One region of the Heyndrickxia sp. FSL W8-0423 genome, then DNA from elsewhere that is predicted to be linked to it. Evidence: riboswitches for the same ligand, from Rfam matches in the RefSeq annotation. Region 1 holds a riboswitch; each other region holds the start of a gene.
The links. Region 1 has a riboswitch for thiamine pyrophosphate ahead of thiW (energy coupling factor transporter S component ThiW). Riboswitches for the same ligand answer to the same signal wherever they lie in the genome.
Positions count from the first base shown of each region.

Region 1 (10,169 bases):
ATCATGGAGAGGCATACCTACAATTTCATCCCGAAGTTATGATTATGAATATTCCAGTGTTTTTTACGTCCTTTCAAGATGGAACTTTTGGCACATACAGTATAAATGGTATCTCACACTCTGTACTAAACGATATTCAATCATTTTCGATAAACTCGGGAATTCTTTTATTTTCAAGCATCTTAGTTGCTTTATTATTTTCTCTTAGCTTTGGTGTATTCTTAAGTTCCTTAAAAATCACAAAACTGTTTCGTTGGATTATAAATATATTTTCCCTAGTTCCAGATTTTATCATTATTATTTTATCGATTGCACTTGCTGTTGAATTTTACAAGTGGACAGATATACGTGTAATTACGTTGTCCCCATTTTCCGATTCAGTCAATCTATGGTTTCCGATTGCCATCCTTTCATTAATGCCAACATTTTATTTATTTAAAATGATTTCTGCTAGATATATAGAAATAACCGGATTGGACTACATAAGAACAGCCGTAGGCAAAGGACTGAATAGACACTATATTAATAGCCGGCATATATTGAAAAACTTAATTCCTTATATTTTTGCTGATTTAAAAAAAGCCATATCATTTACAATAGGAAATTTATTTATTATCGAATATTTGTTTAATATAAAAGGATTAACCATTTTTATTTTTGATGATTATCAATTTCAGAAAGTCTTTTTATCATTATTAATCTTATTGACCATTGCAACTCTTTGCTATTTGTTTATCAAATTACTTTTCTATTTTATTGAGCGGGTGTTTATCAATGCATGAAAAAAGAACATGGAATCCATATTTAATCATCAGCGTAATTATGGTATTTTTTTTATTCGCAATATCAATAGTCGGTCCATTGTTTGCCCCACATAAATTAACAGACAGTATTACGATTTATCAATATGGGGAAAAAAATATGGCATTTCCACCGCTAGCCCCCTTTACATACAAAGAATATCCGTTAGGAACAGACAAATGGGGATACGATTTACTTACATTACTAATTTATGGTGCAAAATATACTGTCTTTATTTCAATTTCGATTGCCTTATTAAAAATTGCTCTTGGTTTAGGAATTGGATTATTTACAGGGATAATGAAAAAGAGGCTCCACATTTGGGAGTCATTTGAACATTCTTTATCGTATATTCCATCGTTTTTAATCATTTATTTCGTTTTGTGGCCGATTTCTTTTAATCCAACTATTAAGCCTATATCATTAATCGTATTATTTATCATCGTATCGACCATAATCGGATTTCCGAGTGTAGCCGCATCGATTCGGGAAAAAACGATACAAGTGTATCGCTTGCCTTTTATTGAAGCCGCCATTACGACAGGGTCTTCAAAATGGAAAATAATTAAGCGCCACATCATTCCACATTTAATAGAAGATATTGTTATATTATTTGTTCTCGAAATTGTTACCGCAATCACTGTGATGGGACAATTAGCATTATTTAATATTTTTATAGGAGGAACGAAGCTAGAAACCTCACCAACTTTATATCATTCGATTACGAAAGAATGGGCTGGTTTAGTAGGACAGGCAAGGGATCATTTGTGGGGAAATCAGTTCGTTCTTTTCATTCCATTAGTATGCTTACTGTTTGCGATTGTATCATTTCAACTTTTAGCCGTTGGATTAAAAAAACATTATAACCGCAGATATCAAACAAGTCAGTGGATTTAGACGACCATCCTTAATAATTGCAAAATAATATTGCAAAGGAATTCATAAAAATGAGGTAGTTTATTATTCCAGTAAATCATTTCACTTGAAAAAATGATAAAAATAAAGTAATATAACAATACAAGCTGCATTGTACGTATTGATAATAAAGTTTTAACCTTTAAGCTGTAACAGGGAGTTTTATATTGAAACTGGAATGACAAGCTTTCGCCTACATGGCATGGAAGACAAGCAAGAACGTTTCTGCAAACACCCACTTTGAGGAGTGGTGGTTTAAAACTTTCTTAATACTCATACGGCAAAGGCGGCCTTATAAATGACAACTTCCAAATCAGTTTCCAATCGGGAACTGGTTTTTTTATACAGAGAATAATGTATGGAATTATATAATAAGAACCAAATTTTAAAAAGGAAAATTATCCTTTCTTTTTATCTAATTTATGCTAACATATACATAAATGAATAATTTTATCGCTAGGGGAGTCTAAATAAGACTGAGACAGAGATGTTCTGGACCCTTTGAACTTGATCCAGTTTATGCTGGCGTAAGGAAGTGGGAGTAAGAGATATAATCAATTCTGCCCATCTAACTGCTTACGATGGGCTTTTTTGTGTACAATTTCATAATTTTTTCTGCTAGGGGAGCCATAGGCTGAGAGATATCATTGATTGAAACCCTTTGTACCTGATCCGGATTATACCGGCGTAGGGAAGCGGTCTAAATAGCTATTCTGTATTTTCTAGTTACAGTTGTTATTGCCGCTTTCTATTGAGGAAGGCGGTTTTTTTGTTGGAGAAAGAAAAGCTTCCTCACAAAAATCAAATGATGGAGGTGTGTAAAGATGAATAAGTTAAAAAAAATGACGATAACTGCAGTTATTATTGCGATAACTACTTTAATAAGTAATATCGTTTTTATCCCAGTGGGATTTGCAAAAATTTTCCCTATCCAACATATGGCTAATGTATTAACCGCTATCCTATTGGGTCCGTTTTATTCAATTGCACAAGCATTTATCGTGTCAATCATCCGAAATTTCACAGGAACCGGCTCCCTATTTGCTTTTCCCGGAAGTATGATTGGTGCATTTCTATCAGGCTATTTGTTTATGAAAACAAGAAAGCTTAGTTGGGCGTTTACGGGTGAAGTTATTGGAACTGGCATTCTTGGGGCACTCGCAGCATATCCAGTAGCAAGGCTACTATTAGGAAAGAATGTAGCTTTATTTGGATTTATCCCTTCATTTATAGTTAGTTCCTTTGCAGGAGCACTAATTGCCATATTTTTAATGAAAGTATTATTACGAAATCAAACGTTTGGAGGAATCATTCATGAAAACAGCACTTACAATCGCAGGATCTGATTCAGGAGGTGGAGCTGGGATCCAAGCAGATATTAAAACATTTTCTTCCTTAGGTGTGTTTGGAATGTCGGTTATTACTGCAGTTACCGCCCAAAACACAATGGAAGTAAAATCTGTACAAATGATTGATTCACAAATAATCAGTGATCAAATATCTGCTATTTTCGACGACATTCATGTTGATGCAGTTAAAATTGGAATGCTCGGAACAAAAGAAAATATTGATGTGGTTGCAAAGGAATTGAATATATACCGTACAGAGCATATCATCCTCGATCCAGTCATGATATCAAAAGGTGGTCACCATTTATTACAGCAAAATGCGATAGATGCGTTAAAAGAAAAATTGCTTCCAATGGTGACATTAATTACACCTAATATACCTGAGGCTGAAAGTTTAACAGACAGAAAGATTTGTACGATTGAAGACATGTATACTGCCTGCCTCAAATTACAGGAACTCGGTGCCAATAAAATTTTATTAAAAGGTGGCCATTTAGAAGGGGATCCAAATGATTTATTTTTTGACGGACATCACTTTACATGGTTGCCAGGGAAGAGAATTCATACGAAAAATGTTCATGGAACAGGGTGTACGTTATCTTCAGCTATCACCGCTTTTGTTGCTCAGGAAGAAACCCTGTTGAGTGCAGTTAAGAAAGCAAAAGATTATATTACAATAGCAATTCAACATAGCTTAGAACTTGGCAGTGGACATGGTCCAACAAATCATTTTTACCATTTATATGAACGTGCTGGACTAGTAGACAATAAATAGCGGAGGGATTCCAATGGAAATTTCAAAAATGACACGGTTAATTTCATTAGTAAAAGAAAAAAAACCACTTATTCACCATATGACAAATGTGGTAACTATAAATGATTGTGCTAATGTCACACTTGCAATCGGAGCTTCACCAGTAATGGCTACAGAGATTAAAGAAGTGGAAGATATGATTCAACTAGCTGATGCACTAATTATCAATTTAGGAACGATTCATGATGTTGTTTTCGAATCTATGCTACATGCAGGGATTGCTGCTAATAAGAAAGGAATTCCAGTTATATTGGATCCTGTCGGTGTTGGCGCAACAAGTTATCGAACAGAACGATCTATGGAACTATTAGAAAAAGTAAAGATGGCTATCATCCGTGGGAATAGCAGTGAAATACATACATTAATTGGTGGTACAGGTGGAACAAAAGGAGTCGACGCGGGTGAAGGATCTGTACCATCGATTGAAATAGCTCAGCAAGCTGCCAACGCTTTCCAATGTGTTATTGGCATAAGCGGCAAAGTAGACGTTGTATCAAACGGAAGTAAGAACTATTATCTATCAAATGGGGATGAAAGATTAACAAGAATAACAGGAACAGGATGTATGTCTACTTCACTCATAGGCAGTTTTTCTGGCGTAACATCTGATTATTTAGGTGCCGCCATCACGGGAATGTCAATTATGTCACTTTCAGGGGAACGTGCAACGAAACACTTGGCAACAGATGGAGGAATTGGAACATATAAAATAAAGCTGATGGATGAAATCTATCGAATGAATGAGGAAGTTTTTGCTAAAGAGGTGAAAATTCATGAATGTTAATTACAATCTTTATTTAGTTACCGATGAACGAACCCCAATAGGCGAACTTTTATCAATTGTTGAAGAAGCTGTGCAAGGTGGTGTGACCATCGTTCAACTTCGTGAAAAGAATAGCGATGGACTCACATTTTATAAAAAAGCAAAACATTTAAAAGCGTTGTTAAAAAGCTATCAAGTGCCTCTAATTATAAATGATCGTGTAGATATTGCGTTAGCGGTAGGAGCTGATGGTATACATGTTGGTCAAGACGATATACCGCTTTCTGCCTTAAAGCGAATAGTTCCCAAGTCAATGATTATTGGTGTGTCTACGCAAACAATCGAGCAGGCCCAATTAGCTGAAAAAATTGGAGCTGATTATATTGGAATAGGGTCTGCTTTTCCAACTAAAACAAAACAAGATGCAACTGTGTTATCTATGGAAACCTTAAAAGCAATTAAAGATTCTGTAAATATACCAGCTGTAGCAATCGGAGGAATAACATTAGATAATTTTCATCAATTAAAAGAAATAAATTTTTCTGGAATTGCGGTAGTTTCTGCAATTATGAAGGCAAAAAACCCAAAGGAAGCAGCGAAAAAACTTTTTCAGTAAAAAAATAAATTTGCAATGTGCAAAATAGAGAGGGAGAATATGACAATGACGCAAGGGAAGCTATTTACCGATCGATTATATAGAAATGCTCAACCCATTTGGAATAAAAATCATCAACATCCATTTGTTCAAGGTATTGGTGACGGCTCTTTACCAATTGAACTTTTTGCTTATTATATGAAACAGGATTATGTGTATTTAATTGAGTATTCGAAGTTATTTGCAATAGGTACTCAAAAAGCAAAAGATTTACAAACAATGCAAAAATTTTCCCACTCATTACACTCAATTCTACATTTTGAAATGGACTTGCATAGAAAATATGCTAAAGAATTTGGGATATCTGAAGAGGAATTAGAACAGGTAAAACCAACACCTATAAATCTAGCTTATACAAATTATATGGTAAACGTATCACTAAATGGGTCATTAGCGGAAGTAGTTTCTTGTTTGCTTCCTTGTGCATGGGATTATTGGGAGATTGGTAAGCTTTTAAAAAAACAGCATCACCATCAAATAAAATCAAATCCGTATTCACATTGGATAGAAACTTATTCATCAGATGAGTTTGGATCGGTTGCCCTTTGGTTAATCAAGTTAATGAATCAATTAACTGAAGGAACTCGGGAACATGAACTGGTATCCTTAGAGAAACATTTTCAAATGACATCTCGCTTTGAATATATGTTCTGGGATATGGTCTATCACCAAGAAGAATGGCCATTATAAAGTTGTATTGTATGTATTTTTAATTCGTTAAAAAAGTTGAATTTATGTTTAACATTGATATGAAACAGCTAGGGGATAACCCCTAGCTTATTTTAGTTCTCTTCCTGTTGCTCCAATTGCTTTATCGGTATTTGATTGATTATTATATTCCGGATCTGGATTTAATTGTTTTTGGTCCGTATCCTTTCCGAGATAACTCGACTTATGCTTTTCTTGTAGTTTATGAAATTTTTCGAAATTTTGATTAACCAAAGTTTGTCCCTCCTTTTGATTTATTTTCCTTTGATATGTAAAAAAGTATGTAAGTTAAATAAGATAAAAAAAAGTGGGACATCCCACTTTTTCAAGTAATGAAAAATATATTGATAAGTCCGTATAAAAAGAAGCTTGGGCACCCTCCATATTTTATGAAGGAAAAGGTTTATACATTCAGTTTTCCTAGTAAAGCCATAATTGCTTTAACAATTAAGACGATAGCGAACAGAATAACGGCACCTGCTCCAATGAATTCAACTACTGTAGCTAATGTCCCCGTAACCACACCAAGCAGACTTAAGCCAAGTAACGCAAATCCTGCAAGTATTGTAGCTAAAAACAATTGAACCATAGTTAACCACCTCCTTGTCATATTATATGTACAAACAAAAATAAGTGTGATTTTTAGAAGTAAAATTAATGATTGAACATACTTCATAATAGGCAAGATGCATATCCCTTTTTGCATAGGGCAAAACTACGAGAATAAATGATAAATACAAAAATGAGGGATGCTTGATGAAAAAATTACTATTTACACTCATAATTTTAACCTTTGCAATAATTACAAGTTCTTGTGGGACAAACAATGATAATAAAAACGAGCAAAAAAACCTTTATGACAAAATTAAAGACAAAGGAGTCGTAAACATTGGAACGGAAGGGACCTATTCACCATTTACCTATCATGACCAATCTGGAAAGCTTACAGGTTTTGATATCGACATTGCAAATGAGGTATTTAAACGATTAAAGATAAAACCTAAATATATTGAAACAAAATGGGACGGTATGATTGCAGGGTTAGATGCGAAACGTTATGACTTAGTTGCCAATGAAGTAGCTGTTCGAACGGATCGATTGAAAAAATATGATATGTCAGATCCATATATCGTCTCGAAAGCTGTTTTAATTGTAGGAAAAGATAATCATGACATAAAAACGTTAAATGACTTAAAAGGAAAAAAAGTAGGGCAGTCATTAGATAGTAATTATCGAAAAATTGCAGAAGACCATGGTGCAACAAATACGGTTGTAGATGGATTCAATCAATCAATTGATCTGATCACTTCAAAACGAATTGACGCAACAATAAACGATAGTCTTTCTTATTTAGATTTGAAAAAACACCAACCCAATTTGCCTATAAAAGTCGTCTATGAAGAAAAAAATGCGACGAGTAATGCTTTTCTTTTTCGGAAAAATTCAGATGAACTAGTGAAGGCTGTAAACGGAGCACTTGCAGATATGAAAAAAGATGGTACCTATTTGAAAATTTCAAAAAAATGGTTTGGCACAGATGTGTCGAAGTAAAGGGATCGATTAAAGATGTTCACAGATGAATCTACCATCCGAATACTCGGAATCCTGCGTGATTCCTTTTTTCCTATACTAAAAGCAGGCATATATTTTACTATTCCTCTTTCAATCATTACATTTATATTAGGAACGGTACTAGCATTTCTGATAGCGATTATTCGCATTTCTACAATTAAACCATTAATCTTACTCGCTAAATTTTATTTATGGATTTTTAGAGGGACCCCTTTACTCGTTCAATTGTTTATCCTTTTTTATGGATTGCCTAAATTAGGGGTTACGTTAGATCCGTTTCCTGCAGCAATCATCGGCTTCACCTTAAATGTGGGAGCATATAGTTCCGAAATTTTTCGGGCATCCATTTTATCTATTCCAAAAGGCCAATGGGAAGCAGCATACTCAATAGGGATGAAGAAATCCCAAGCGATGAGAAGAATTATATTACCACAAGCAATGCGTGTATCCTTGCCACCTTTAGGGAATTCTTTTATCAGTTTAGTGAAAGATACGTCACTTGCTGCAACGATAACTGTTACTGAAATGTTCCAAAAAAGTCAGCAAATCGTTGCTGCCACTTATGAGCCGCTTTGGCTATATATAGAAGTAGCTTTCATTTATTTACTATTTAGTACTGTGTTATCGTTTGGTCAATCTATGCTTGAAAGGCGATATAATCGAACGGTAGCAAAATAGTGGGGGACGAAGAATGATTTCTATCCAACAATTGCATAAACGTTTTCATGATTTAGAAGTTTTAAAAGGGATTACACTTTCAATCGAAAAAGGGCAAACTGCTGTTATCATTGGACCATCTGGTTCAGGAAAAACAACTCTTCTTCGTTGTTTAAATCTATTGGAGACTCCAGATAAAGGTTCACTTTCGATTGGAAATCGAAAACTGGAATTTCAAGAAAATAGAAAGATAAAGCTTCAAGAAATAATGGCTATTCGCAAACAAACAGGTATGGTTTTTCAAGGGTATAATTTGTTTCCGCATTTGACAGCACTGGAAAACATCATGGAAGGACAAGTTACAGTATTGAAACGTTCAAAGGCAGAAGCAAAGCAAAAAGCATTAGGATTGTTAGAAAAAGTAGGGCTAAAAGATCGTGGTGACATGTATCCACATCAACTTTCAGGTGGACAGCAGCAACGTGTTGGGATTGCACGAGCAATGGCGATGGATCCTGAAGTCATATTATTTGATGAACCAACATCCGCCCTTGATCCTGAGCTTGTTGGAGAAGTGCTAAAAGTTATGAAAGATTTAGCAAATGAAGGAATGACTATGGTAGTTGTCACGCATGAAATGCAATTTGCACGAGATGTTGCCGATCAGGTGATATTTATGGATCAAGGGATAGTCGTTGAACAGGGCACTCCTAATGAAGTGTTTGGACAATCGAATAATCCTCGTCTTTTGCAATTTTTAAATAAGGTAAATGCAAGGTAACAATCCCAGCGGTGATGATATACATATCATTGCCTTTTTTTAATAGAATTTATGGTAATTACCGATTTTGTGTAAAAAAGAGAAAAAAATCGTCTATAATAGGTAATGCATCATTTTGTAAATGATACATACATTTTAGTAATAGAGAATGTTGGGGGAGAAAGATGTTCCAAATCATTAATCTTAAAAAGGTAAGAAAAATACTTAAAATCATTTTTTGGCTTATTTTTTTCGTTTATTTTTGCTATATGTTATACATTCTTTTCTTAGGTCGATATCGGATACCTGCAACACAAGAAAATTATAATATAATCCCATTTAAAACAATAAAAATGTATATTGATTACTATGACCATTTTAATTTTACTATTTGGTTTTCCAATCTATTCGGAAATGTTCTTGCCTTTATGCCGTTAGGTTTTCTTGCTCCTTTATTAATTAAACGATTGAACGGATTTTTAAAGGTTCTATTTTTATCATTTTTCACCACAGTCATTGTTGAATCGATCCAGCTAACCTATCATGTAGGCGGTTTTGATGTTGATGATATTATTTTAAATACAATTGGTGGTGTTCTAGGCTACTTAGTGTTTTTGCTTGTTTATACGAATATTAAAAGCCTTAGTAAAGGACACACCGAATTTACAAATATTCGGTAAGTATAAAAAAGATCATTGGACTCAAGAATATACATTGAGGTGAGTAATTTTGAGTAAAAGTAAAAAGAATTCTACTCCGAATCAAAATAAGGCGAAACCAAAGGCAAACATAAGACAGCCTAATAATCCTTTACCACAACCAAAAGATTATGAAGAAATAGAATACTAAAGAACAATAAAAAGGCGATGTAGAAATCGCCTTTTAATTATTTTAAAAAACAACAATAAGTAATGTTGGGTAAAAAATTTTATTTAGGAGAAAATAAATGAAACTATAGGAAAAAGGAGAAGTTGTCGTGTCTAATCAAAAATTAATCAATTTCTTAAATCAAGAATTATCTAATTTCTCTGTAATGTATATTAAACTTCATCGCTACCATTGGTTTGTACAAGGAAGACATTTTTTCCACTTACATAAATTATTTGAAGAATTATATACCGAAATGGCAGCAGATATAGATACACTTGCAGAAAGAATTCTTGCAATTGGGGGAA
Region 1 is NZ_JBBPBE010000001.1:2,976,318-2,986,486, forward strand. Features, by position in the region: gene MKY81_RS15130 (ABC transporter permease subunit) at 1-782, shown strand, start outside; gene MKY81_RS15135 (ABC transporter permease) at 775-1,698, shown strand; RNA gene ssrS (6S RNA) at 1,818-2,013, shown strand; TPP riboswitch at 2,165-2,267, shown strand; TPP riboswitch at 2,327-2,427, shown strand; gene thiW (energy coupling factor transporter S component ThiW) at 2,541-3,062, shown strand; gene thiD (bifunctional hydroxymethylpyrimidine kinase/phosphomethylpyrimidine kinase) at 3,031-3,840, shown strand; gene thiM (hydroxyethylthiazole kinase) at 3,854-4,663, shown strand; gene thiE (thiamine phosphate synthase) at 4,653-5,258, shown strand; gene tenA (thiaminase II) at 5,298-5,987, shown strand; gene MKY81_RS15170 (hypothetical protein) at 6,075-6,239, opposite strand; gene MKY81_RS15175 (hypothetical protein) at 6,409-6,594, opposite strand; gene MKY81_RS15180 (amino acid ABC transporter substrate-binding protein) at 6,762-7,556, shown strand; gene MKY81_RS15185 (amino acid ABC transporter permease) at 7,572-8,255, shown strand; gene MKY81_RS15190 (amino acid ABC transporter ATP-binding protein) at 8,269-9,015, shown strand; gene MKY81_RS15195 (VanZ family protein) at 9,180-9,674, shown strand; gene MKY81_RS15200 (Dps family protein) at 9,971-10,169, shown strand, end outside.

Region 2 (10,169 bases), 800 kb from region 1:
TGGCTACTTAGAATTAAAATGGGCATATATTGAGTAGAAGCAAGTGCCTGTAGCGGAAAGGAACGGTCAATGTTCAGCTCGCGAAACACAATTTTACGAAAACAACCATTGAATAAATGGAGTGGTAGATTATTGAAACTTGGAAGAAACCTTATCATGCGTATCAGTTGATAAGGTTTTTTCCTCAAATTAAGCAAACCTACGGAGGGGAATATGGAACTATATCAAATAAATGTAGCAGTTGCAACATTATGGACATCGAAAGATTCAGCGAGAAAAATAGATGTGGATGCCATTACAAATCCAGTAGATATCCCAAAATGGCTAAATTCATTAACTTATGAAACAAAGCTAGATCTATGCAATGACAACCTTGTGCAATCTCAAGTTCTACTAGGTGAAGAAGCTCAAGTAATAGAGATTGACGGTGATTGGGCATTCTGTGTTATTCCAAGTCAATCAAGTAAGAAGGATGATCGCGGCTACCCCGGATGGATTCCGTTGAACCAATTAAGAAAAAAAGAAGAGGAAGAAAATAATTACGATCAAGTAGCCGTTGTTTGCCAACCTACTGCCACCCTTTACGAAAAACCTGGTAACAAGTGGATGGAAGTCAGTTATCAAACGAAATTACCAATAGTGGAAACACTAGAGGAATATAGTAAAGTTAAAGTTCCCTCAGGCTATGCTTATTTGAAAAACGAAGATATTCATATTTTTAAAATAAATGAGGCTCCTAGACAGAATGGGGAATTCATTATTCGTGAAGCGGAAAAATTTATCGGACTCCCGTATCTTTGGGGAGGGATGAGTGGATTTGGTTTTGATTGTTCCGGATTCAGCTATACAATGTGTAACGCTGCCGGCTATATAATTGCAAGAGATGCACATGAGCAAGCAGATGGAGGCATAGATGTAGATCTTCAACAAATTCAACCGGGAGATTTATTATTTTTCGCTTATGAAGAAGGAAAAGGACATATTCATCACGTCGCTATTTATTACGGAGAAGGGGAAATGATTCATTCACCGAATACGGGAAAATCAATCGTAATAGAAGAAATAGCCGGAACATACGAGAAAGAACTTTGTGCAGCACGTCGCTATTGGATCTAGTTTGGGGGTATACATATGGAGAGAAACAAAGTTTTAGAAATTAATCATGTAAAGAAGCATTTTGAAGTAGGAAAAGGAGCACGGTTAAAAGCAGTTGATAATGTTAGTTTTCATATAAATGAAGGCGAAACCTTCGGACTAGTTGGAGAATCCGGCTGCGGAAAGTCAACAACTGGAAGATTAATAATGAGGTTATATCAACCAACTGAAGGTGAAGTTTTATATAAAGGGAAAAATATTCACCTATTAAATAAAAGTGAACAGCTTGCCTTCAATCGAAAAATACAAATGATTTTTCAAGATCCATATGCATCGTTAAACCCACGCTCAACAGTCCAAGAGATTATTTCCGAGCCAATGGAAGTGCATGGGTTATTTAAAAATAAAGAAGAACGACGTCAAAGGGTTTATGAACTTTTAGAGGATGTCGGTTTAAATCGTGAGCATGCAAATCGCTACCCTCATGAATTTAGTGGGGGGCAACGCCAACGCATAGGTATTGCAAGATCTTTAGCGCTAGATCCGGAGTTTATTATTGCCGATGAACCGATTTCCGCTTTAGATGTTTCCGTTCAAGCTCAAGTTGTAAATCTATTAAAAAAGCTTCAGAAAGAGAAAAAGCTTACTTTCCTATTCATTGCCCATGATTTATCAATGGTCAAGCATATTAGTGATCGCATAGGTGTCATGTATCTTGGACATTTAGTTGAATTAACAAGTAGCAGTAATTTATATAAAAATCCACTTCATCCATATACGCAGGCATTACTTTCAGCCATCCCAATACCCGACCCGGAAATTGAAGATAAGCGTGAAAGAATTATTTTAAAAGGAGAAATACCAAGTCCAATAAATCCTCCGAGTGGGTGTGTATTTAGAACGAGATGTCCCGCAGCAAGTGATATATGCCAATCGAAAATTCCGGAGTGGAGAGAAATAGAAGAAGAACATTTTGTCGCTTGTCACTTATACAATAATCACCCCGGAATGAATAAAGAAGCACTACTTACGAAGGGATCATGATAATGAGAAGTGTAGCAAGCTTAAGAAAACAAATCGATGGGATTATCGAACAATCGTTAGGCATTGTAAGCATAGTCGTAGAAATAAACGAAGAGACGATAATTAGTAAAAATAGTAAACGCGAAATGTCTTCTGCTAGCTTAATAAAAATTCCGATTATTATGGCTGCATTTCAGCAAGCGGAGTTAGGGAAAATTGATTTAGAAGAGAAAATAGAGGTGAAACCTGAGCATAAAGTGGGAGGATCAGGTGTTATTCAATATTTAACAGAAGGAACTCTTTTATCCGTTAAAGACCTTTTGACATTAATGATTATCGTTTCGGATAATACGGCAACAAATATGATGATTGATCTAGTCGGTCAGGAAACGATTAATTATTTTAATAAACAAATAGGATGCAATCATACAAGACTAGAAAGAAGATTAATGGATTATGTGGCCAGGGATATGGGGCTAGATAATGTTACTTCTGCATCCGATATGGTAATATTCCTAAAAGAAATCGTGGAAAATCAATTCCTTACTTCAAAGAGTACGTATGAAATATTGAATATCCTTTCTGGACAGCAATTTCAAGATAAATTACCTGCAATGATGGATTCGGATCATGTATTTGTTGCTAATAAAACAGGGGAAATTCCCGGTGTTGAACATGATGTTGCAATTATTAGGCATAATGACGATCAAGTATTTATGGCAGTATTAATCGATCAATTAGAAAATCAGTATGAGGGAAAACAAATTATTGCTCGGACCGGCAAGGCTGTATATGACTATTTAATTCAATAACAATACAGGAATAGTGTATCATTTTATGATACACTATTTTATTTCGTAATTTTCTAAATTGTTTTCTCGTTTATAGACGAAAGCCCATTTTTAATATGGACAGTTACCACATATAAAGAGCTGAATAAATATAAATAAGGATTTATCTTTTGATGGGTAGGGAGGGGTGACATGAGATATCTCGCGATCGGTGACGGACTATGTGCAGGGCATGGTGCACCATTTTTATCTCCAAGTTTTGTACATCGACATGCACGTCTTGCAGAACGGAATTTAAGAGAAAGGGTGTTTGTTACAAATGTAGCAGCGGCAAATAATCATGCCAATGATATCCTCCAATCATTGAGTGATCCAAATATAATGAGAAGCATTAAACAAAGTGACATGATTGTTTTATCTGCCGGACACCAAGATTTACAAACAGCAAAGAAAAAATATGATGAAACGGGCAATGAAGAAGAGTTTATTCATGAGTCAAGAAAATGTAGAAGTACAATTGATGACATCATTCGTGGGATACGCGATTTGAAAGAGGAACAAGAAGATAACTACATGCTTATTATTCTCGGTTTGCACAATCCGTATCCTAATGATCCTTTAGCAGATAAATGGGTACAGCGTATAAATCGCTATATTGAATGTAGGGCAAATCGACGATGTTTAAAAACGATAAATCTCCAGCAACATTTACAAGATAAATTGGACAATTGGTGTACTAGTGACAATTTATATCCAAACCATTTAGGACATATTGAAATTGCAAATCGGCTACATGAAATTGGCTATGACTCTATTAGAGGAGAACAAGATGGATAAATTCACTTGAAAAGGAGGTGAGAAGCTTATGTGGTATGGCGGTTGTGGTTATCCAGTAGGTGGATATGGCTACGGTGTCGGCTGGGGTGCAGGCCGAGGATTTGCATTAATCGTAGTATTGTTCATCTTACTTATCATTGTAGGAGCAGCATATGTTTATTAGGTTAAAATAAAGAAGTCCGGTCTTTTTTAAGACTGGACTTTTCCTATTTTAAGAAAAGAAAAACATTTGCTTGTCGGGGCTGACCAAGGCGCTTTCGCTTTTCTATATATAATCAAACGTTTAACCTACTCCATTGTCCCACTCCAATTAAGTGACTTGACCATAAAATGGTGTGGAAGGATATTTGGAGGTGAATAGTACATGTCTGCTTCACATTACCATATTTGTTCAAGAAATATTGGAAAGCCCGTTGAAATAAGAACGCGTGATGGAAGAGTGCACAGAGGAATCATTCATCGAGTTGATAATCGAATGGTTTATTTACGCCCACTCCCACAAAGGAATTATGGAGGATACGGTTATGGTTGGGGTTGGGGCTGGGGCGGCTTTGGCTGGGGTGTCGCACTTGGTGCCATAGTTGGCTTAGCGCTTCTTCCTTGGTTTTTCTGGTAGGCCGTTGTCTTTTGAAAAAGACTCCTATTTTAAAGGGAGTCTTTTTCAACGAATACATCCTTTTATAATATTGGAAAGATTATTGTAAAAGTTGTCCAATCGTCATTAGATTGACAAGTTAAAGTTCCACCGTGTTTTTCAAGTATATTTTTGGAAACATACAAACCAAGCCCTGTTCCGCTCTTCTTCGTTGTAACGAAAGGCTCGAAAATAGTGTCAACCATTTCTTCCGGTATTTTTGGTCCGTTATTACTTATGTCTATAATAACGGAGTTTTCAGTAATATCCAATTCAATTTGGATAATCGGATTCTTCACGCTTTTCAGTACATCAACCGCATTAAAAATAATATTAATAAGTACCTGTCTTATTTCATCTTTAAAGCCATGAATGCTAATTTCATGCAAATAATGTTTTTGGATATCAACATTTACTTCTAAAATACGAGGATACAAAAAGGATAAGACTTCTTCAATTAAATCATTTAATGAAAAAGAGGTCATTTCAATTGACACAATTTCTTTTTTTGATAGCATAAGAAATTGAGAGATATTAAATTTTAATTGCTCAATTTCGTTAGAGATAATATCCAAATAAGGCAATTGTGGATTTTCAGAACGCAATAATTGCACAAATCCATGAATAGAAGTTAATGGATTACGAAATTCATGAACGAAGCTAGATGTCATTTGTCCTAAAAGTGTTAAACGTTCATGATGTGTTGTATTTATGTATTCATTTTTTTTATCAATGATTTGATCTTTAACATTTGAATAATATGTAACAACATAAAACAATAATTTGTCAAAAGCATAATTAATTTTGTCAATATAGGCATTGACATCGTTTACATTTAAATAATTATTGTATAAAAACTTAGTAGTTATTGATTTACCAATACTTAAATTATATGTAACTTCACCTAAATCAATATTTTGATCAAGTTTTTCTTTAGCAAAGTTAGATGCAAGGGATTTTAAAAAGTGCTCCAATTTTTCCTTCGATATTGACAATGATTGAATAAGAAAATCATGACAAGTATCTTTATTGAAAAATTTGGATTTTAAAGGATTTGACTTGGAGTTTATCAATTGTTCATTCCAAATCGCAACAATTTTATCAATATTTTTATCAAAAAATGCAACGATATCTTGTCTAAGCGGTATCATTTTTTTCACCTCCCTTTTCTTCAAAATAACAATTAGCAAAAATTTCTTCATCTAAAATATATCAAAATATTTAAATAATACCAAGTTAAAGTTATATAAATGTACTTATAGTTTCATAAAATAGCATATAAATATCTTTAAGAATATGGATAAATCAGTTGTAAACGGTATTAAAAAATAGTATAGTTAATTAGTATTATTAAATAAATATAATCCCACAAGGGGAGCCTAAATCGGCTGAGAGTGAACGTATGAGTTCTGACCCTATGAACCTGTTAGATAATGCTAGCGCAGGGACTGTGGTTTGATGGAATAGAAAGCAATGCAGCGATTTCCTTAAACCGTCCTGTATTGCTTTTTTTGTGTAAAAAACGCAATACAGTTGTTTTTACATTCCCTCCGAGCCTTCATAGTCACTCTTCAGACGAAAAGAAAGGAAGGGAATATAAGATGAATAAAAAAACATTGTTTTTAGTAGAAGTTGCTGTTCTCGGAGCACTTGCTTACTTGCTTGACCTTGTTTCAGCATTTATTTGTAAGGCTATTTGGCCAGAAGGCGGATCCGTTTCATTAGCTATGATACCGATATTTTTAATGGCTTATCGTTGGGGCTTAAAAGGCGGGTTGTTAACTGGATTTATATTAGGTACGCTACAAGTTGTAACAGGATTTTCAGTATTTTATCATCCGGTACAAGGGATTGTCGACTATTTTGTCGCCTTTACAGTGATTGGTTTAGCAGGTATTTTTGCAAAGCAAATCAAAACATCTATAGAAAATGGAAATATCGGAAAATGGACTACATACACTGTCTTAGGTGTTTTTCTTGGTAGTTTATTACGTTTCCTTGCCCATTTCTACACAGGTATTGTCTTTTTCGGTTCGTATGCACCGAAAGGACAACCGGTTGCATTATATTCATTGATTTATAATGGAACATATATGTCGATCAATTTTGTCTTAAGCTCAGTACTTGTTGTCATGATCTTATTTATTGCTCCAAGACTTGTCCAAATCAAAAAATAAAGTTAAAGAGGCTGGGACATAACTAGCTTCAATTAGTGAAAAAGGTGAATTTGAGTGTACTCAAATTCACCTTTTTCTTTTTTTGCGTGTAATTCTTCTATTATCTTAGTTGTTGGGCAGTGTATTTTCTTAAATTCACTGCCATTAATGCAAAGCCCATTTCATTTTCTACCTTTGATTTTCCTCGTACGGAAAATCGTGTGAAACGCAAATTAGCCTTCAAGAATCCAAAAACTGGTTCCACATCGATTTTGCGTTTTCGATAGATGGCACTCGTTTTCTCTTCTGAAAGCTTCGCTCTTACATATTCTTTTTGTTGTTCCCATTTTTCATTCACCATTCGTTTTCGATTGTTGCCTTCTTTTGCTTTGGTACAGGAGGGGCGGAACGGGCAGCCCAAACAGTCTTCGCACTCATAGATTTTAAACTTCCGTTGGAATCCTGTACGATCAGTACGGACAGAATAATCGTGAAATGTAAGATGTTTCTGGTTTGGACATGTATAGGTATCTGTTTCTTCATCGTACGGCCAGTTGTCTGGATTGAATAGGTTTTGTTTGTAGGTTTTCTTTTTTTCCTTCATATACAGCGTATAAGGAATAAGTGCTTCACGTTTTCTGTTCAAAAGGATATCATTATAATTTTCTTCACTACCATAACTTGCATCTGTGACGATGTGTTCCGGTAACTCGAAATAATCCTGCTCAATCTCATCTAGAAAGGGAATTAACGTACGTGTGTCTGTTGGGTTTGAGAATAATCCATAGGCAAGCGCATATTGACCTTCCGTTGCGATTTGTGTATTATAACCAGCCTTCAATTGTCCATTTTTCATATAATCATCTTTCATTCGCATAAATGTCGCATCTGGATCTGTTTTAGAATAGCTATTACGTGTACCAAAGATTTCAAGGTCTCGTTGGTATTTCTGTTTTCGTACGATAAAATCAATCAACTGTTTACGCACTTTTTTCGGATATTTGCGTTCATTTCTTAAAGCTTTTCGTTCTGGAACATCCGATGATGCTTCAATTTGTTTATCATACTCGTTTACGACATCATCCACTTTTTGAACCAATTGAGCGAGCTCTTCCAATGATAACTGTTCATCGCTTTCACGTTCGATTTCAGGTATGATTTCATTCTCAAGAAGCTCATCATATAGCTGGTTTGACTTTTCAATTAAACTTTGATGATACTTCTCAATCGACTTCTTCCAGACAAACGTAAATTTATTTGCATTCGCTTCAATCTTTGTACCATCGATAAAAATTGCTTCTTGATCGATCAGTTTTTCTTCAATTAATTGGCAACGGAATTGGACGAAACATTGGCGAATTAAATTTTTCACTTCTGGTTGAACACGGAATCGGTTGATTGTTCGGTAGCTTGGTTCATGCCCTTGAGCTAGCCACATCATACGGATACTGTCTTTTAATAGGGCTTCAATTTTTCGCCCTGAAAAAACAGATTGCGTGTAGGCACATAAGATAATTTTAAGCATCATGCGTGGATGGTAGGCAGGACAGCCATCATTTCTCTGAAATGGTTCGAACGCTTCATGAGGGATACTTTCAACTAAATGATGAACATGGAAGGCAATATCATTTTTTTGTAACTTTACTTCTAAATCTAAAGGCAAAACTAATTGATTCATGGTATAATTTTTAAACATAAGGATCCTTCTTTCTGATTTTATTTGGTGTGGTAACTTAATTTTATCAGAAGTGGTCCTTATTTTATTGTAAAAAAACCAAAAGCCGGTGAAAATTTACTTGTCGTAAATTTCCACCGGCTTTTTCATCTCAGAGGTGGGTTATGTCCCAGCCCCTTTAATTACTTAACGACTAGCACATCTTTAGTTGTATTTTTAATAATATTTTCCTCCGTGCTGCCTAGAAAAATCCGCTTGAAAATCCCTTCTTCACTTTGACCTACGACAATTAAGTCTATTTGATTGGAATTCGCGTATTCACATATATTGTCGGATGTCTTTCCATAAAGCGTATCAAAATGAAAAGAGATTCCTCTAGATTGTAAAATCTCCGTGACTTCCGCTCGAAGATCGGGGTCATCATCCTGTATAAAATGTTTTGTATTTTCTTGAATTGAATGTTCAAGTGGAAGGTGTGTGACATATACACCACCATCTGAACGCGGGATCGCAGTATATCCTGACTTGCCTAAACTATCTTCAGGTAGTGGCGTGTCTATCGAATAAGTCGTTCCATTTATTACTTGGACAACACTTAATTGGCATTCTTGATTTAATAAATATAAATCCGCTGCTATTTCCAATGCTTTTCTACTGCCGTCTGAGTCATCAAAGCAAACTAAAATATGTTTATACATATTCATCAGCTCCTATTTATATTACTTCTTATATACCCTTTATTCAGTGCAAATAACAAACAAACGAATGACTTATATTACAAAAACATTACAAAGTAAAATAATTTTCATTGATTTTTCTTACCTAACATAATATGCTTTACGTTAGAAATAGGTAGTATCAATTTTAACTAATTGAAGGCAGGGAAAAGTATGGAATGGTTACAGCGATTTCGTGGAGCTGTAAAGAAATTTTGGAAAAAGGCACATATGAATCAAATAATTATTCTAGGAGGATCAGTAACCCTATTAGCGTTTCTTGCCTTTTTTGGATATTTTGCAGCAACGGCAAATGTTGAGTCTTTGAAAAAGGGCTTAGCACAATCGACTGTTATTTACGATAAAGACGGAGATGTCGCAAGCAAAATTTCCGCAAACCGAACAGAAGGCGTCTCGATTAAAAAAATGCCCCAACATTTAAAAGATGCAATTGTTGCTATTGAAGACCATCGTTTTTACCAACATGGTGGATTCGATGTGAAAGGAATAACGAGCGCACTCTTTAAAAATATAACTGCCGGCGGGATAACAGCGGGCGGAAGTACAATTACCCAACAGCTAACGAAAAATGCTTTGCTATCGGATGAAAGAACATTTAAACGGAAAATCGAAGAATTATTTTTAGCCATTGAAATTGAAAAAAAATACACTAAAGACGATATTTTAGAAATGTATTTAAATCAAGTTTATTTTGGACATGGTGCATGGGGAGTTCAAAAAGCGGCCCAACGATATTTTGGTAAAGATGTAGAAGATATTAATCTTAGTGAAGCCGCTGCACTTGCTGGAATTGTAAATGCGCCATCTGCACTTGATCCTTATTATCATATGGATCGAACGATTAAGCGCAGAAATGTCGTTCTTGGGGCAATGAAACAATATGGCTACATCACGAAAAAACAATTCGACGACGCTAAAAAGGAACAATTAGTTCTTAATGATCAACAGAAAGATCCAATGAAAGGTAAATATCCTTATTATGTTGATGCGGTATTAGCAGAAGCAACTGAGAAATTCGGATTGACGCAAGATGAGATTATGACGCGTGGCTATCGAATTTATACAGAAATGGACCAAAATATCCAATCTGCATTGGAAAATGTATATAACAATAATTATAACTTTCCTCAAGGAAGAGGAGGACAGATCGTCCAAAGCGGGTCAATACTACTTGATCCAAAAACCGGTGGGATTCGTGGGTTAGTCGGCGGTAGAGGGGAA
Region 2 is NZ_JBBPBE010000001.1:2,178,616-2,188,784, forward strand. Features, by position in the region: gene MKY81_RS11025 (peptide ABC transporter substrate-binding protein) at 1-37, shown strand, start outside; gene MKY81_RS11030 (C40 family peptidase) at 214-1,116, shown strand; gene MKY81_RS11035 (ABC transporter ATP-binding protein) at 1,132-2,139, shown strand; gene MKY81_RS11040 (serine hydrolase) at 2,142-2,930, shown strand; gene MKY81_RS11045 (GDSL-type esterase/lipase family protein) at 3,102-3,746, shown strand; partial or broken gene MKY81_RS21125 (YjcZ family sporulation protein) at 3,832-3,909, shown strand; gene MKY81_RS11055 (hypothetical protein) at 4,111-4,362, shown strand; gene MKY81_RS11060 (ATP-binding protein) at 4,425-5,531, opposite strand; TPP riboswitch at 5,742-5,846, shown strand; gene thiT (energy-coupled thiamine transporter ThiT) at 5,982-6,557, shown strand; gene MKY81_RS11070 (IS1182 family transposase) at 6,658-8,232, opposite strand; gene MKY81_RS11075 (universal stress protein) at 8,394-8,909, opposite strand; gene MKY81_RS11080 (PBP1A family penicillin-binding protein) at 9,102-10,169, shown strand, end outside.
Region 2: another riboswitch for thiamine pyrophosphate. It lies ahead of thiT (energy-coupled thiamine transporter ThiT); the one in region 1 lies ahead of thiW (energy coupling factor transporter S component ThiW).

Region 3 (10,169 bases), 1.7 Mb from region 1:
CCCGTTATGGACAATTGGTTAACCTTCTATTCAATGTATAAATTTGTCTATTATTTATATCTGCTTGATAAAAAATCCAATCTATTACAAAAAGAAAAAGGGATTAATTGTGAGTTTACTGATCAGGATTACAATGTTTTTTTTCATAAAGAACAAGTAGATTAATAAAAATAATATTAAAAATCAAGTTTAAGGTGGAAATAAAAATCATGTGGAGATGTATTAGATAAGGAGGCATTATAATGTTGCCAGTGCAGTTTAAAATTGATAATTTAAAAAGATTATTTTGTAAACTCATAGAAATATTAGAATCAAATAACACTGGTGAGATTGATTATCAAATATCAAATGTTAAATACATCATTCAACTTTTGAATAAAACCATTAAAGATGGCTATATTGATTCCGATAATGTAATAAATGAAATTAAATCTATTCATAAAAAACTTTATCCTCCAAGAGGCGGTTTGTCTGATTTCTTTATATGGAGAAGTGATTTTGATGAACGTGTGAAGGCCAATGAACTCTTTGAAGAAATTAGTGATGAGTTATGGAAAATACTACAGCAAGAAAAAAATTAAAAATTGATTGTACATATAGTACTCAGAAGGATTGTAAATTATGAATAAAAATGAATTATTACAATTACTAATTAATTCTAATGTACCACAAGATTTATATAGCTTAAAAGGTGGATTACCTAATGAAGCATTGTGCTTAAACGAAGAAAATGGTCAGTGGGAAGTATACTATTGTGAACGTGGTATAAAATCACAAATAAAAAAATTTGGATCAGAAGATAATGCTTGTGAATATTTTTATAAAGAAATTCAAGACCTACTAAATTAATAGAATAGTAATTTAATCGTTCGGTTAAAATACTTGTGTATGGCAAAATAAAAGTGCAGAGTTATGAAAAGTAAAAGTACATAACGTTGCACTTTATTTTTTATACAAAAAAAGACTTGCCAGCCATCCAATATTTCTCTACTGTAATTGTGTCGAAGCAATACAGTGGAGGTTGAAAGGAATGCTAGCAATGTCTGAAGTTAATTGTATCAAATTATTACGAAATCGAAAATCACTATCTATAAATGAAATTTCAAAAACGTTGGGGATTAATTGGAGAACTGCAAAGAAATATGCAGATGACGATCAAGTCCCCAAAGAAATGGTTAAAAAGAAAAGTGGAATGATGTATGAGGAAAATTGGGGGGAGATAGTTTCCGACTGGCTAGGAGAAGATGAAAAGTTAAAGAAAAAATTAAGAAGGACTAATAAAAAGATTTTTAATGATCTTGTAAAAATGGGGTTCACGGGGTCCTATCGAACCCTCTGTTATTTCATCGCTGACTGGCGTGAAGGTAAAGATCGCATAGAAGAAAGGGATAAGAATTCGGAACGTTTGGATCATCCGCCAGCTGAGGCACAAGTTGATTTTGGAATAACTGAGGCCGTGAAGGATGGGAAGTATATTGATGTTCATTGTCTTCTGATGACACTTCCTTATAGTAATGCAGCTTACTGTATACCATTGCCAGGCGAAAATCAAGAATGCTTTTTACATGGGCTCAAAGCGATGTTTAATCAACTTGGTGGAGTACCTAAGAAAGTTCGGATTGATAATTTAAAGGCAGCAGTTATTCAGCCGAGGGGAAGAAATCAAGAGGCAACGTTCACAGACGAATTCCTCCAATTTGCAAGTCACTACGGTTTTGAACCGCAGGTTTGTAATCCAAGAAGTGGGCATGAGAAAGGAAATGTGGAAAATAAAGTAGGTTATATTCGGTACAACTTTGTAACACCATCACCTGTAATAAATAACCTTGAGCATTTGTCTCAAATCCTAGAAGAACATTTAACCAAGGACCGTGAGCGTGTTCATTATGAAAAGCATGTCCCCATTCGAAAATTACTAGAGGAGGAACATCAATATCTTTTAGCCTTACCCGATGAAGATTATCCTGTATTTAAAGAGGAACTGATGCAAGCAAATAAGTATGGGGAAATAGTAATTGATAAAACTAAAGTACATATCCCCAAGGGATATAACTATGGTCAATTGCACGTTATAAAGTATTGGGACAAATTTAAAGTTATTTCACCTTATGGAGAAATCCTGCATGCAGAATATCGACCTTACATGAATAAAAGTCGCAAAATTCCTTGGTCGTCTATTCTTAAATCTTGGTTACATAAGCCGCGGGTTGTAACCTATTCACGTTATTCACCTTATCTACCAGGTCGAATCTATGAATATATTAATATCAGTAATTTGTCGATAAGAAAAAAAAGACTGAAATGGTTAATTAGCCTACTAGCTAATCATGAAATGGGAGAAATCAATGATCGATTTTACGAGTTATTGAATGATCAAACGGAAGAAATGTATGAACCCGATTCTCATCCCTATGATGTCAATTGGGCAATGTATGACGAACTTCAATCCCCTTCTCGCGAAGGGAGTGATAAGGTTTGAATTCTGAACTAAAAAGGATTTGTAAAACTCTTCGCCTCGCCTATGTAGCAGACATAGTTGATACTATCCCATTTGAGAACCCCGAGCAGTATCTAGAAAGTCTATTACATAGAGAGCTACAACTACGTGAGGAAGCAAAGGCTGAACGTTTAATTAAAAAAGCACGGTTTCTTAGCAAGAAAACTTTAGAGGCATTTCAATGGAGTGAACAGGTTCGTTTCCCTCCCCACATAGATGCGAAAGAGCTATGTGAACTACATTTTATAAATCAACATGAGAATGTCATTTTAACTGGTTCTCCTGGCACTGGGAAAACCTTATTAGCTACAGGGTTAGGGCGTAAGGCCTGTCAAAATGGCTACGAAGTTCGTTTCTATCGTGTGTCTGATTTAGTCGATACACTAGAAAGAGTATGGAAAGAAGGAAAGTTACAGCAATTTCGAAATAAGTTCAAAAAAGTAGATCTCATAATACTCGATGAAATGGGATATATCCCGTTCAGCAAAGATGGGGCTGAGTTATTATTTCAATTAATATCCGACTGGTATGAACAAAAAAGTTTAATCATCACATCGAACCTTGAATTTAGCCAATGGAATCGTATTTTTGTCGATTCCAGGCTAACGGCAGCATTAGTCGATCGAGTTATTCATCACGCACATATTTTAAGTTTTACAGGAGATAGTTACAGAGTTACACACGCACTTTCACGACAAAAATAATTACTAAAATTAGGCTGGCAAGCTTATGTATTTTTTATTGCACTTTTATGTACTTTTTACTTGCAAAACACACGGAACTTGCAAAGCAAAATGGATTTGAACGAACCGATAAATACTACTATGAGAAAACCGTAAATCAGGATGAAATTGAAGTTTTAAAATTTATTGCACGTTGCATGGTTCAAGTGTTTGGATATGGACCAATTGAGTATTTAAATCGCATCCGTATTGAACAATCAAAAGCCTTTTTAATCTATACTGATTGGTCAATAGAACGAATTGCGGAACAATGTGGAATTTCGCAACTTTCCTATTATTGTAGACTTTTTAAAAAACAAGTGGGGATAACACCGAATCAATATAGAAAAAGTAAAAAATGATACGAAAATATTTAGTCGGAAAATGAAGTTCATAATTTAACAACATAATTCTTGAAGATATAGTATTATGGACAAAATTTATTGAAAATGGATAGAAAAGGAGATAGCCTATATGAAGCAAATCCAGCTTATTATATTTGATATGGATGGTTTATTATTCGATACCGAAATCCTATCATATCGATTGTTAAGATAACAGAGCCGAACAACTAATAAAAGAATTATCATATAGTCGATGCAATGCATAACAACAATAAACTTTATTCAAAACGCCCTAGACCTTGATCGGCTTCTTGCCTCTCAAAGTCTAGGGCGTTAGGACAGGCTAATTACCAACATTGAATAACCTGTTTTTTACAAAGGTTATGTTTACCACGGCATTTTTATACAAAAATGCCTATACAGTAGTTCACTTAAACTCATCCATATCAATCTTACATTCCTTCAAAGGAACCACTTTTGTTTTCTTAATAAATTTAAATCCTAACCACATAACGATAAATAATGGGATACCGAGATAAGCGGCGATCAGATCCATCCAATTTATTTTATCACCAAGAAATGCTTGATAGTCTTGGGCTAGTATGACAACTAATCCAACGACAAAAGCGAGAATTGGACCGAACGGATATAGTTTTGCACGGTATGGAAGCTTTTCAAGTGCATGTCCTTGAGCGATATAAGCCTTCCTAAACCGATAATGACTGGCAGCAATACCGAGCCAAAAAATGAAACCAGTAATCCCTGCAGCGTTTAACAGCCACATGTAAATCGCTCCATCACCAAAAGCTGATGCTAGAAATGCGAGCATTCCCACTAAAGTTGTCGCAATAAGAGCGGCGACTGGAACTCCACGCTTATTTAATTTACCAAAAAACCTAGGAGCTTGTCCTTCTTTTGCCAAAGCATATAAAATTCTTGTAGATGCATAAAGACTTGAGTTTCCAGCTGATAGAACGGCTGTTAAGATGACTGCATTCATTAATGATGCGGCAAATGCGAGTCCGGCCTTTTTGAACACTAACGTAAACGGACTGACCATGATGTCTTCGCTTTGCAGGGTTTTTGTTGTATAAGGAATAATTAAACCTATAACGAGAATTGCAAGTACATAAAATAAAAGAATTCTCCAAAATACACTTTTGATTGCTTTAGGCACATTTTCTCTCGGATTTTCACTTTCACCTGCAGCTACACCGACAATTTCTGTTCCTTGAAAAGAAAATCCTGCGGTAAGAAACACACCAATAACTGCTAGTAGGCCACCGTGAAAGGGAGCGTCCCCAATTGAGAAGTTTTTAAAGCCAATGGCATCGCCTTTCATAATACCTAAAATCATTAAAATACCTACGATAATGAAAATAATGATGGTAGCAACTTTAATGAAAGAGAACCAATACTCACCCTCGCCATAGCCTTTAACAGAGAGAATATTCAGTCCAAAAATAATCAAGATAAAAAGTCCGCTCCATAACCATGATGGACTATCTGGGAACCAAAATTTCATGACTAATGTTGATGCGGAAAGTTCTGCCGCAAGTGTGATCGCCCAGCTGTACCAATAGTTCCACCCTAATGCAAATCCAAGTGCTGGATCAATAAAGCGGGTAGCATAGGTGCTAAATGCCCCACTTGTTGGCATGAAAGAAGCTAGTTCACCAAGGCTCGTCATAATAAAATACACCATGACACCAATTATCATATAGGCAAGCAGTGCGCCGCCTGGTCCTGCTTGGTAAATAGCAGATCCGCTTCCTAGAAACAGCCCGGTACCAATGGATCCACCTAATGAAATCATCGTCAAATGTCGTGCTTTTAAACTACGTTGTAATCCTCCATTTTGATTCTCCATCTATATAAACCCTCCGTAATCCATTCATACCCTTAAAATAACCATGTTTAAACTAATGGCTTTGTTTAAAGTTCAATCTTGATTTTGACGTCTTGTTGATTGGAGCGGAAGGTGCGAGACTCCTGCGGGAAAAACGGTATACTGGAGACCCCGCAGGCGCGATAAGCGCCGAGGAGTTCGAAAAGCATAGGCGGCTTGCTTATCGACGTACGAACTGGAGGGCAGCGACTGAGATAAAGGAATCACGATGAGTCCTAAAGGACGAATCGATGATGACTTATCGTAGGGAGGTGACCGGAAGTTCGCTAGTCGATAGCCGCCGGAGCTAAACAGGCTCCCGAACCGCCCGCGGAAAGCGAGCACCTTCCGCTCCAATCAACTTCGAATAAAATTAATGGATATTTATAAATAAAAAATTATATTAATAACTATATAAAGATATCATAAACCGGAAAGAATGGAAATAGAAAGTTGTATATTTTATCACTTTGTTGAATGAAATTGCATTATGGATATTTTCCTAGAATAGTTTGGTATGCTGAGAATAAACAAATAATGCTAAAGTAACTTTACACATGATTTTTTGTCATGTATGATAAGGGCGAATAATAAAACTGCATATGACCTATCTACACTAGGGGTGCTGAAAAAGCTGAGATGTGAACGTGGAAGTGCGTTCCGATCCCTTATTACCCGATCTAGATAATACTAGCGTGGGGAAGTGTAGTAGTATTGGTGTAAAATCATTCATTGATTTGCATCTATTCGTATACTACTGCATCTTCCAAGAGATGCAGTTTTTTTATTCTCCAAAAAAAGAGAGGAGAATGGTTATGACAGAAGTATGTGGAACAAGTAGAATTGTAGGTTTTCGTTTTTCCCTTTATCCGATGGCGGATGAATTTGTAGATATTATTTTATCTACGCTTCAACGGGTCGACACCACTAAAGTATGGGTGAAAACGGATGATATTAGTACAGTAATCCGTGGGAAAATGGAGCATGTGTTTGACGTTGCAAAAGCTATCTATTTAATTGCGGCTAATACTGAAAAACATGTAGTACTAAATGGAACATTTTCAATAGGATGTCCAGGGGATTCAGATGGAGACGTGTATATGTCCGAGGACGATATTCGGATGAATAAGGAAAAAGTTGAAAATATTCATCTTGAAGCACCTACCCAATTTGCATTATATCCGATGAATAATGAAAACTATATGCAAATCATTGCAGATGTTGTGGATATCGCCAAACAACAAAACACATTTACTGGAGGAATTCACTATGCCAGCAGATTGGACGGCGATGCGCATGATGTGTTTACAACACTCGAGCATGCATTTAATTATACTCAGGAAAAAGTTAAGCACGTAACAATGACAGTCAATATTTCGGCGAATAGTCCTTCGAGGAAAAAGAAATAAGGAGGGAAAAAGTGATGTCTAAATGGAGTCTGCGGGAAATTGTTGTGATGTCAGTGTTAGGAATTGTCTTTGCCATCGTATATTTATTATTTACCCAAGTAGGGAATATTTTCTTTGGGTTAGTCGGACCGATCGGTTATGAACCGATATTTGGGATATGGTTTATCGTTTCTATCATTGTTGCAAATATTATTCGCAAGCCAGGTGCAGCAGTTTTGGCGGAAACGATCGCCGCATTTGTGGAAATTTTAATAGGGAATGCAGTTGGTCCAAGACTATTAATCTCTGGAATGATCCAAGGTTTAGGGGCTGAGGTTGTGTTTGCCGCAACTGGCTGGAAGCGTTATTCAACATGGGTGTTAATGCTTGCCGGAGTTGGTTCAGCGATATTTAGTTTTGCTTGGGGGTATTTTATCTCTGGATTTGCAACACTATCACCATCGTATGTTTTATCCATGCTAGCGATACGAATGGTTTCTGGTGCGCTCCTTGCGGGATTATTAGGTAAGTATATAAGTGAAGGATTGGCAAAAACAGGAGTGCTTAATGGAATGCCATTAGGCAAAGAGATGAAAAAGAGAAAAGTAGCGTGATTGAAATGGAGATACGGGAACCTTTATTAGAAGTTAGGAATCTTTCATTATCTTATGAGGAGCAATCGATTATAAACAATATCTCCTTTTCCATAAATAAAGGTGAAAAACTTCTATTATTAGGACCAAGTGGCTCCGGCAAAAGTTCGTTAGCACTTTGTTTAAACGGGCTGATTCCAAATTCAATTGAAGGGGACAGGACTGGGAGTATTAAATATGCTGGGAAAGAGATTCAGTCTTATAAACCAGGACAATTAAGCAGCCGAATTGGCGTCGTATTTCAAGATCCTGATTCCCAATTTTGTATGCTCACTGTAGAGGATGAAATCGCATTCGGCTTAGAAAATATAAAATTACCTAAAGAAGAAATGATACGAAAAATAGAATGGTCTCTTTCATTAGTTGGTTTAGAGAAGTATAGACAAGCTCATATTTCTACCCTATCAGGTGGAATGAAGCAAAAGCTGGCACTTGCATGTGTGATGGCAATGGAACCCGAATTGATGATTTTAGATGAACCTACTGCTTTGCTCGATCCGGTGGCAACAAAAGATTTTGCTGAAACGATTGATAGATTGCAAAGAGAAATGAATTTTTCTCTCATCGTCATAGAGCATAAACTTGATTATTGGGTTCCTTTTATTGATCGCACCCTTGTTTTTACACAATCCGGACAACTAATGTACGATGGTTCATTGAAAAAAGGATTGGTTCATCATTTTGATGATATGAAAGATCTTGGAATATGCCTCCCAAAGGTGACACTATTCGGTCAACAGGTGCGAGAAAACTTTTATCCATTAACAGTGGATGAATTAATGGAAGAGTTAGATGAGGTAGACACTTCTTTTCCATTACAGGCAGTAAATGATTTCCCAACACCGCCGTTAATCCAAATGAAACACGTTTCCTTTTCCCGGGGGGAGAAACAAATTTTAAAAAATATCCATTTATCAATAAATAAGGGTGAATGGACAGCGATTGTAGGTCCGAATGGTGCGGGTAAATCTACATTAACTTTGATGTTGGCGGGACTTCTTAAGGAACAGCAAGGGGAGATTTTCTATGGGAATAAATTGTTCAAAGATTTGGATGAAAAGGTGAGGTTGGATTCAATTGGTTACGTTTTTCAAAATCCGGAGCATCAATTTATAGCGGATACAGTATTTGATGAAGTAGCCTTTGGTCCAAGAATGAAAAAAATAGAAGATATCGATTCTAAGGTAGCTAATATTCTTTCAGATTTTCGTTTACTTCGGTTAAAGGATCATAATCCCTTCATATTAAGTCAAGGGCAAAAGCGGCGCTTAAGTGTAGCTACGATGCTAGTGGATGAACGGGAATTCCTTATTTTAGATGAGCCAACCTTTGGACAGGATGAGAAAGCGACGAATGAAATGATGAAAATTATTCAATCGAGAGTGAACATTGGGATGACGGCGTTGATGGTGACTCATGATATGGAAATTGTGGCGAAATTTGCTCATCAAGTCATCGTTCTTTTCGAAGGGGAAGTAGTGTTTCAAGGAACACCTCATGAGCTATTTTTAGAAAATAGTGAAATTGTGGAGAAAGCAAACCTTGAAAATCCATTATTATATTCAATTTGGAATACATATGGGATAAGGGGTGAACCAATTGCGGCTTCAGTTACTAAATCCTAGTATAAAAGCAATTGTCGTTTTGGTCTCTGTTGTCCTTTTAGCTTTTGTATTTGACCCTTTAACTCCGTTGCTTTACTTGTCTTTTACGGTCTTAATCACATTTCTTTTTGGTAAAGTAGGGATGAAAAAATGGTGTATACGATTTGTACCGTTTTTTATCATTGCCTTTGGGTATGTGTGGACAACAACAATATTTTCGAATCCACCAAGTAATACTAGTTTCGTCACTTATGCTAAATTAGGTCCTTTTGAGATTACTGATTACGGACTGAATACTGGACTGGCACTTGGATTACGTGTTCTTTGTTTTGCTGCCTTGTCTTTAATGTTTATATTAACAACAGATACAACTAAATTTATGTTAAGTCTGATTCAACAATGTAAACTTCCCCCTAAGCTTGCCTACGGAATTTTAGCAGGCTATCAGTTTTTACCTTTATTAAAGGATGAATTTACGATTATTAGAAATGCCCATCGAATTCGAGGCGTTCATTGGGAGAAAGGGATAAAAGGGAGAATACAGCTTTTAAAAAAATACACCATTCCACTTTTAGCAAGTGCGATACGAAAAGCAGAGCGAACAGCAATTGCAATGGAATCAAAGGGATTCACGGGAAGCAGGGATCGAACTTTCTATCATGAGTTGAAGGTTAGTGGAAAAGATGTGCTGTTTTTTCTTTTAATGGTGGGTATATTCATCATTTCTAAATACGTTTCTGAAACGATTTAGACTTTAAAAAACATCCATTAATTGCTGTGTAAAATGATCATAGTAATTAAATGGGTGTTTTTATTTTCACTTATTTTAAGAATTTATAGTACAATAGTGTCGAGATTGCCAATAAGGGGTGTTTTGTGATGACTAGAAAAGCATTAATTAATATTGATTATACATACGATTTTATTGCAGATGATGGTAAATTAACGTGTGGGAAACCAGGTCAAGACATTGAAAATACAATTATCCAGTTAACAAGCGATTTTATACTTTCCGGTGATTATGTTGTTTTTGCGATCGATTGTCATCAAAAAGAAGATACACTCCATCCGGA
Region 3 is NZ_JBBPBE010000001.1:1,291,951-1,302,119, forward strand. Features, by position in the region: gene MKY81_RS06570 (hypothetical protein) at 1-165, shown strand, start outside; gene MKY81_RS06575 (hypothetical protein) at 243-581, shown strand; gene MKY81_RS06580 (hypothetical protein) at 622-849, shown strand; gene istA (IS21 family transposase) at 1,031-2,479, shown strand; gene istB (IS21-like element helper ATPase IstB) at 2,476-3,201, shown strand; gene MKY81_RS06595 (helix-turn-helix domain-containing protein) at 3,249-3,581, shown strand; gene MKY81_RS06600 (amino acid permease) at 3,991-5,433, opposite strand; TPP riboswitch at 6,060-6,170, shown strand; gene MKY81_RS06605 (YkoF family thiamine/hydroxymethylpyrimidine-binding protein) at 6,267-6,860, shown strand; gene MKY81_RS06610 (ECF transporter S component) at 6,875-7,453, shown strand; gene MKY81_RS06615 (ABC transporter ATP-binding protein) at 7,459-9,117, shown strand; gene MKY81_RS06620 (energy-coupling factor transporter transmembrane component T family protein) at 9,092-9,847, shown strand; gene MKY81_RS06625 (cysteine hydrolase family protein) at 9,976-10,169, shown strand, end outside.
Region 3: another riboswitch for thiamine pyrophosphate. It lies ahead of MKY81_RS06605 (YkoF family thiamine/hydroxymethylpyrimidine-binding protein); the one in region 1 lies ahead of thiW (energy coupling factor transporter S component ThiW).